2 regions of the Paenibacillus sp. FSL H7-0737 genome follow, and region 2 is predicted to be linked to the other one. Evidence: predicted binding sites of a transcription regulator. Region 2 holds the regulator's gene; the other holds the start of a gene.
What was found. The regulator LexA, encoded in region 2, represses DNA repair genes until DNA is damaged. The targets are predictions, from matches to a motif close to CGAACATATGTTCG.
Positions count from the first base shown of each region.

Region 1 (3,425 bases), 1.3 Mb from region 2:
TTCCATAAGACGATATCCGAACTGATTCGAGCATTGGAATATTAGCGAAAAAGCCCCGGATTTCGGGGCTTTTTTTAATGTGAAAGAATCTTAGATTTGTTCACGGTAGCTAATGTTGTTGGCGATCTTCTCGTCACGAACAGCTTTGCGCAGAACATCCTTGACGGTTTGGGCATCATGGATTTTTCGGAAAAGAAGCTGCGGCGCTGAGGCATCATCAGAAAATACAGTTAATGTACCGATGCCGAGCATCCGGTCCATGATAGATTGTGCTACGGATAAATCGCGTACACGCAGTAATTCGATTTCTTCGACATTTTTACCGATAAGTCCGGTCTTTACCATAATGCGCTGGCTTGTAATGGTGTACGTAGTCGTGTTTAGGCGTACGATTCCTTTGAGGCGATCAGAGATACTGGCTGGTTTGCCTTTCCAGAGCACGACTTCTTGAGTAGCATTTTGATTTGCTGATGGACGGCGGGCGGTCACTGGAGCAGTGCCGTCAATGCTAGATCCGCATTCTCCACAAAATTTAGCGCCCTGCTTATATTCTGATCCGCAGGTTGTGCAATAAGGCATAAATACTCTCCTTCCCTGATTACAATTGAAATAATTATAACATAATAGTCATTTTACATAAATTTCATTTGCGCTTTACACAAACCGACATTATTCTGTTAAGTGGAGGGATAAATAATGAAAAAAGTGTTACTAATAGGAACGCTAATGCTGACTGTCATCCTTAGCGCCTGCAGCAATAATAATTCAACTTCATCGGCACCTGCCTCGGAAGAAGAAGTGCAGGAAACCGTGCAAAACTTCTACAATGAAATGTCTAAACTTGATGAATTAGGAAAATCATCTTTAGCGGAGTTCAACGAAGCTATTGCTGCTTATTCAGCAGGAGAACTTTCGGACAGGCAGTTGGAGAAGAAGATTAACGAATTCCAGAAGACCGCAACAGAACTATCCAATCAGGCTGAAAAAGTGAAAATTTCCTCTAGCTTGCCCGAAGACATTCGTAAACTGCTTGATGAGTCCAAAATTGCTTTTCAAAGTGCTTATTCTCTAAAAGAACAGGCCTCTCAAGGTGCTGATTCCGCAGAGGTCACTGCTGAGAAGTTCGAGGAATTGAATCAGAACGCTGACGTCGCGATGCTATACGGCATTTCCAAGCTTAATGAAGCAAGAGAAGCAACAGGACTCATCGATGCTGATGGTCAGTCCACCGCTGAATCAGAGAAAGTTCAAGAATAGATCGAAATTTAGACGCTGAACAGTTCAACTGTCAGCGTCTTTTTGATGCGATTTTGAGCTTGAGTAGAGGTAACACTGCCAATCCTATAAATAAGCCGGCTACGATTCCTTTTGTTAGGCCTGAGAGGGTACTGCTTCGATATACGAGGGGGTATAGACACAGGAATAATACGGGAATTAGGATGAGCAGGGCATTGTTTTTTTTCAAGTGGAAAGCTCCTCTCAATTAGATATTCAATATTATACAACTTTTAGATAAAAGAGGAGGATTTTAAAGTGGGATCTTTTTCCTGATTATTGATTATTCAGCGAAGGTGTGGATATAATACAAACATACGTTCGTGTGTAGCGGAATAAGTATAGAAATTAGGGAGGGGTTACCATGGGCAAAAAGCTGGAGAAAAACGGACTGTGGGAAAGTAGTCGCATGATGCTGCCGGAGCATAAGGTAAGAATTATTAGGGATGAACGGGAGACCCTGCGCCGCATTAAGCCTATTCTGGATGAGCAGAAGCTGGAGGAGATCGAATGTACACTGGCCTTATCGTTACGGAGTCATGTGCGCGTCACTGTTGTGCTGTTTGATCCTTTTGAGAATACGACAATTAGTGGTTTTGTGACTTCCATTCACACCCACTCGCGTGAGTTTAAGCTGCAGTGGGCGGAGGAATGGAAGTGGATCAATGTAGATGATCTAGTGGAGGTTTACATCGTCTAATGCTGAGAACTGCTGACTTCACTTTTTTCATAAGCAATTAGGGTCAACGTTGGGTTGCCGGTCAGATGTGCAATGGAAGCTTCAGCATTTCGAATAATTTCGAGTGCTTCTTCCTGCTCGCTCAGGGCAGCAACTTTATAGCTATCACTATGAATGTCCATATGTGTTCCCACCTTTCGCTAATATTTTGCCCTTTTTTGTAGAAATGATCCAAGGTGAAGAAGCTATGAATAGGTGCTTTTCAGGGGAGATCTCGGGGATACCGGGGTCTTTTTTTAAAATATAAGAAAGTATAAGTTATGCACCTATCCTTTATGTCTTATATTTCTCGCTTAAACGCTTATCGTCCTTCCTTATATGGACGCCGAAGACATTTATGCTTGTATGCTAAGGCAAGCAGGGGTATTAGTACAAGCGAATGGGGAAGCGGGATCATTGATTATACCAAGGGGTGATACTATGCTGACTTTAGATCAAGTGAGGGACAAATCGGCGGCGAGGCTTGTTGGGCTTCATCCTGTTTTGGCAGCAGGGGCGAAGGCTTTGATACAGCAAAGCTATGCCAGAGGAGTGCCCATCGTTATTACTCAGGGATTGCGGTCGATTGCTGAACAAAATGCCTTGTATGCGCAGGGGAGAAGTAAGCCTGGACCTATAGTTACCAACGCCAAGGGTGGAACCAGCTATCACAATTATGGCCTTGCGTTTGATTTTGCGCTTTTGCTGCCGGATGGAAATAGTATTTCCTGGGACATGAATCGTGATGGTGATAAAGATAAAATAGCGGACTGGCAAGAGGTTGTACAGGTGGGAAAACAGCTAGGGCTTGAGTGGGGAGGAGACTGGACGTCTTTTAAAGATTATTCACATCTGCAAATGGCCTTCGGCTTAACTACGACTCAACTTCGGGCAGGTAAACGTCCTACGACGGATCAGGTCAATGAAGCTTTAAAAAGAATTACTGGGGAGGATGACCAGGTGAACAAAGACGTTAAAGTAACGATAACCTTAAACGGCACTAAACTTACGGATGGTGTTCTTGATACCGGCGTAACGTATGTACCCGTGCGTGCTCTGGCTGAGGCGCTTGGAGCAAAGGTTACGTATGACGCAGCAAGCAAGACAGTGAATGTAGTAAAAGAGTAAAGCTATTCATGTATAGACAGTGCCACCCAAGGGGAAATTATCAGTGATAACTAACCATAAAGGGAGGCATAACACTGTGAACAAGCTAATAACAAGCCTTGCATGCGGTACTGTACTGTCAATGAGTATAATGGGAGCTAGTTACGCTAATCCAATCGGGTCAGCCGCTTTAGGCGGTATCCCGAACGCGAATACGGGCATGGATGGTACCGTGAATAACACTCGGATGATGAATACGGAAGGCAATCTAATGAACGGCACCACGGGAACGATGAATCAGCATGAGAGCATTATGAAAGATAAG
Region 1 is NZ_CP009279.1:5,072,436-5,075,860, reverse strand. Features, by position in the region: gene H70737_RS22235 (glycosyl hydrolase) at 1-8, shown strand, start outside; gene H70737_RS22230 (PH domain-containing protein) at 91-579, opposite strand; gene H70737_RS22225 (hypothetical protein) at 697-1,257, shown strand; gene H70737_RS22220 (YolD-like family protein) at 1,640-1,975, shown strand; gene H70737_RS31105 (hypothetical protein) at 1,972-2,136, opposite strand; gene H70737_RS22215 (M15 family metallopeptidase) at 2,435-3,121, shown strand; gene H70737_RS31100 (hypothetical protein) at 3,198-3,425, shown strand, end outside.
Region 1: the regulator LexA is predicted to act here: its motif matches at 1,586-1,599, upstream of H70737_RS22220 (YolD-like family protein).

Region 2 (3,425 bases):
GATTGGGCGGAATGAATGTTTTGGTGAATATAATATTAAAAGATGAGGTTGCGTTTAACAGCTTAGAAAGTTCAGAAGAAGTAGATAGTTTTTTTAATTCTATAATAACGGCACTTAGAATTAAAATTCCTCCTACAATGGCAAACATATACATCAAGAAAATCAGCATGTAATCACACCTCCAATGATCTCAGTAGAGCAAGATTTATTGCTTATTGAAAGATATGCCTGAATTCACTCTACTAGTATCTGTTAAGAGCGAAAATCGTGGGAATTTAGGAAACGACTATTGATTAGAAAAAGAGAAAGCACCCAGAGATCTGCCGATTTTGCGAGCTGAGTGCAAAATTGTGGCAACTGCTGGAGTGCTGATGAGAGGTTTTTAAAATAAATATGTCAAAATCATAAGAAATTGAAGGCTGTGATTTGATCAGTATAAACAATTAGCTGTTTGTATTCGATCGGAGATTCATAGTGAGTATAGGGTCTTACAGAAACATCATTAAGGACTACAAAGTTATAGCTGAAATTTTTATCGGGATGTTCCGCACCTAAATAAGATATGTATTCATCTACAATGACATCATCCATTAGAGATTTTAAGTCAAAAACATCCTCTTTATTGGAGGTGGAAGGGGAGATGGTCCCTTGAATACTGCCGAATGAGGTGAGTAAATTTACTTTTTTTCCACTCGCTTGATCGTTATTTAACAATAAGCCAGAGAGTTTAACAAGTGCATCGACTTTAAAATCGACGAGGGTTCTAATTTTTGAGTTGTTCAAAACGAGACACTTCCTTTCAATTTGAAATCCTGTTAACATTATTCGACATATAACCACATAATTCCTATTAGGTCATCAAAAATACATAAATACAAACACGCCTCCTCCATTGAACCATGAGTGAGGCGTGTTTATCTATAGAGATAGATTTAATTCCTGATCGTTACTCGTGTTCCAATCGGAACAATCGCAGCTAGTGCTAACACATCTTCATTGTACATACGAATACAACCGTGGGATACTTCGTGCCCTATGGATGAGGGATCATTATTTCCATGTATCCCATAGTGAGGCTTAGATAGACCCATCCAAAAGACCCCAAATGGACCACCTGGATCGGGTTGTTTGTTAATGATTGTGAATTCACCGAGTGGTGATTGAGTTAACATTTTACCGATTCCGACTGGGAAGCCCCTGATCACAATGTCGTTATCAAGAAGATAAAGCATACGCTGCGTCAGATCAACTATAATCCGGTAATTTGGCATTGTGCAACACTCCTTTCTAATTAAGATATGAGGAGGATGCCTAAACGGTTATTCATTAAAAATGGTCATTTTAGCCCATAAGAATAAATGTTCTGTAATTGATAAATGGAGTTTGATAACAATAAAAAAGCTGTTCTGCATTTGCAGAACAGCTTTTAAAAAAATAAAAGAAAGTATATATTTTTACGATATACCCTATCCTTATACTTCTCGTAGAAACGGATACCGTCCTTTAAAGGGCGGTATCCGTTTTCGCTTGGTAGGAGTGCATACTTAGTGGATATCTCGAAATAATCCGATAACTCTGCCGAGAATGGTCACGCGATTAAGGCGAAGAGGCTCGTACGCCGGATTCTCCGGCTGAAGACGTATATGATCACGTTCTTTATAAAAAGTCTTAACGGTTGCTTCATCTTCTTCGGTCATAGCTACAACGATATCTCCGTTATCAGCCGTTTGTTGTTGACGAACAATAACATAGTCGCCATTCATAATCCCAGCTTCGACCATACTGTCACCTTGAACCGATAACATAAATACTTTGTTATCTCCAACATAGTGAGTTGGAAGCGGGAAGTAGTCTTCAATATTCTCAGTAGCAGTGATAGGAACCCCGGCGGTAACCTTACCTACGACAGGAATGCGAGCGACGGTTTGCGCGAAATGATGGACATTCTCGGAATCCTCTTGGCCAAGCAATTCTATCGCACGAGGCTTCGTTGGATCTCGACGGATAAGTCCCTTCTTCTCTAGCCGATCTAAATGACCGTGAACTGTGGAGCTGGAAGCAAGACCAACAGCTTCTCCAATCTCCCGGACGGAAGGAGGATAACCCTTGCTGCGGACTTCGCTACGTATAAATTCCAGGATCGCCAGCTGGCGACTTGAAATCTTTGACATTGGAATCAACCCCATATAGTAATGTTTGGGAAAATTATAACATAGAACTACCGTTCGCACAAACATAAGTTCTAACTATTATAAATATTAATTCGAAAGAGTTAATAAATGGTAGTCTTGTATTGATTGCGTTTCCTTCATCTAAACAATAAGAGTGATTCTTTATATGAAGAATATGGTAAATATTAACCTCTGAAAAAAAGAGAACAATTGTTCTAAAATAGTATTGAACAAAACACATGTTCGTGTTATTATAATTTCAAAAGTAAGAACAAGTGTTTGGAGGGTGATATTCATGTTAAAATACAGTACATACCGCAGCATCTACGATAAAGCCCCAGTGGTTGAATCTTTAGGACATAATCCTATTACCCGTTATTCAGCTCAGATTAAAGAGATTACAGAGCTTTTGCTTGAAGGCTTGATGCGTTTGTTCCGTAGAGATTTTGTTATTAAACTAACATTGATCATTGTGCTCGTACTATCAGGACTTACAGTAGTAGGTAATGTATTTGCAGGATCTACTACTTTAATGAAGGATGAGAAGCGCGTAGTGGTTGAACGTGGAGATACACTTTGGAGTATTGCTCTTGAGAATAAACCTTCTGATATGAAAACGGCTGTATATATAGAAGGAATTAAAAAATTCAATGGCATTAAAGGTAATCAGATTAATGCTGGAGATATTCTCACTTTACCTATATATTAATATTCTAAGAACATAATAAGAGGACATGAAGAGCTTGCAGGGAGTAAACCTTGACAAGCTCTTTTTCTCATGGCAGAGTTAGAATTAATTTATAAGGGGAGGGAAAGTTTTGAATATTGATGAGTTGGTCGCGCGTATTAACGAATTGGCACGCAAACAGAAGAGCGTAGGCCTTAATCAAGAGGAAACGGCGGAACGCGCCAAGCTTCGTGAAATTTATTTGGGGAATATTCGCAATAACTTCCGAGCACAATTGAATACGATTGAATTGGTCGATAATGATGAGCATGAACAAGGTAACAAGGGGCGTAAGCATTAACACCCTGTTCCTTTTCATAGATATTACTGGATGACTAGGGGGAACGCATATGGCCCGTTCTTGGGAAAGAATGGTTCAACGCAACACGCAGCAAATTAATAAGCAAAGAAAGAAACAGGGGAAGGAAACGATTTACGCATCTAAATCTAAATCTCCTGGTAAGAACAGCGAAACCTTTAAAGGCCGTAACATTGCATTTCCAGTAGTGTTATTAGTGCTTGGTACT
Region 2 is NZ_CP009279.1:3,786,014-3,789,438, reverse strand. Features, by position in the region: gene H70737_RS16415 (hypothetical protein) at 1-169, opposite strand, end outside; gene H70737_RS16410 (hypothetical protein) at 403-783, opposite strand; gene H70737_RS16405 (L,D-transpeptidase) at 933-1,271, opposite strand; gene lexA (transcriptional repressor LexA) at 1,545-2,171, opposite strand; gene H70737_RS16395 (LysM peptidoglycan-binding domain-containing protein) at 2,467-2,880, shown strand; gene H70737_RS16390 (DUF896 domain-containing protein) at 2,990-3,199, shown strand; gene H70737_RS16385 (hypothetical protein) at 3,249-3,425, shown strand, end outside.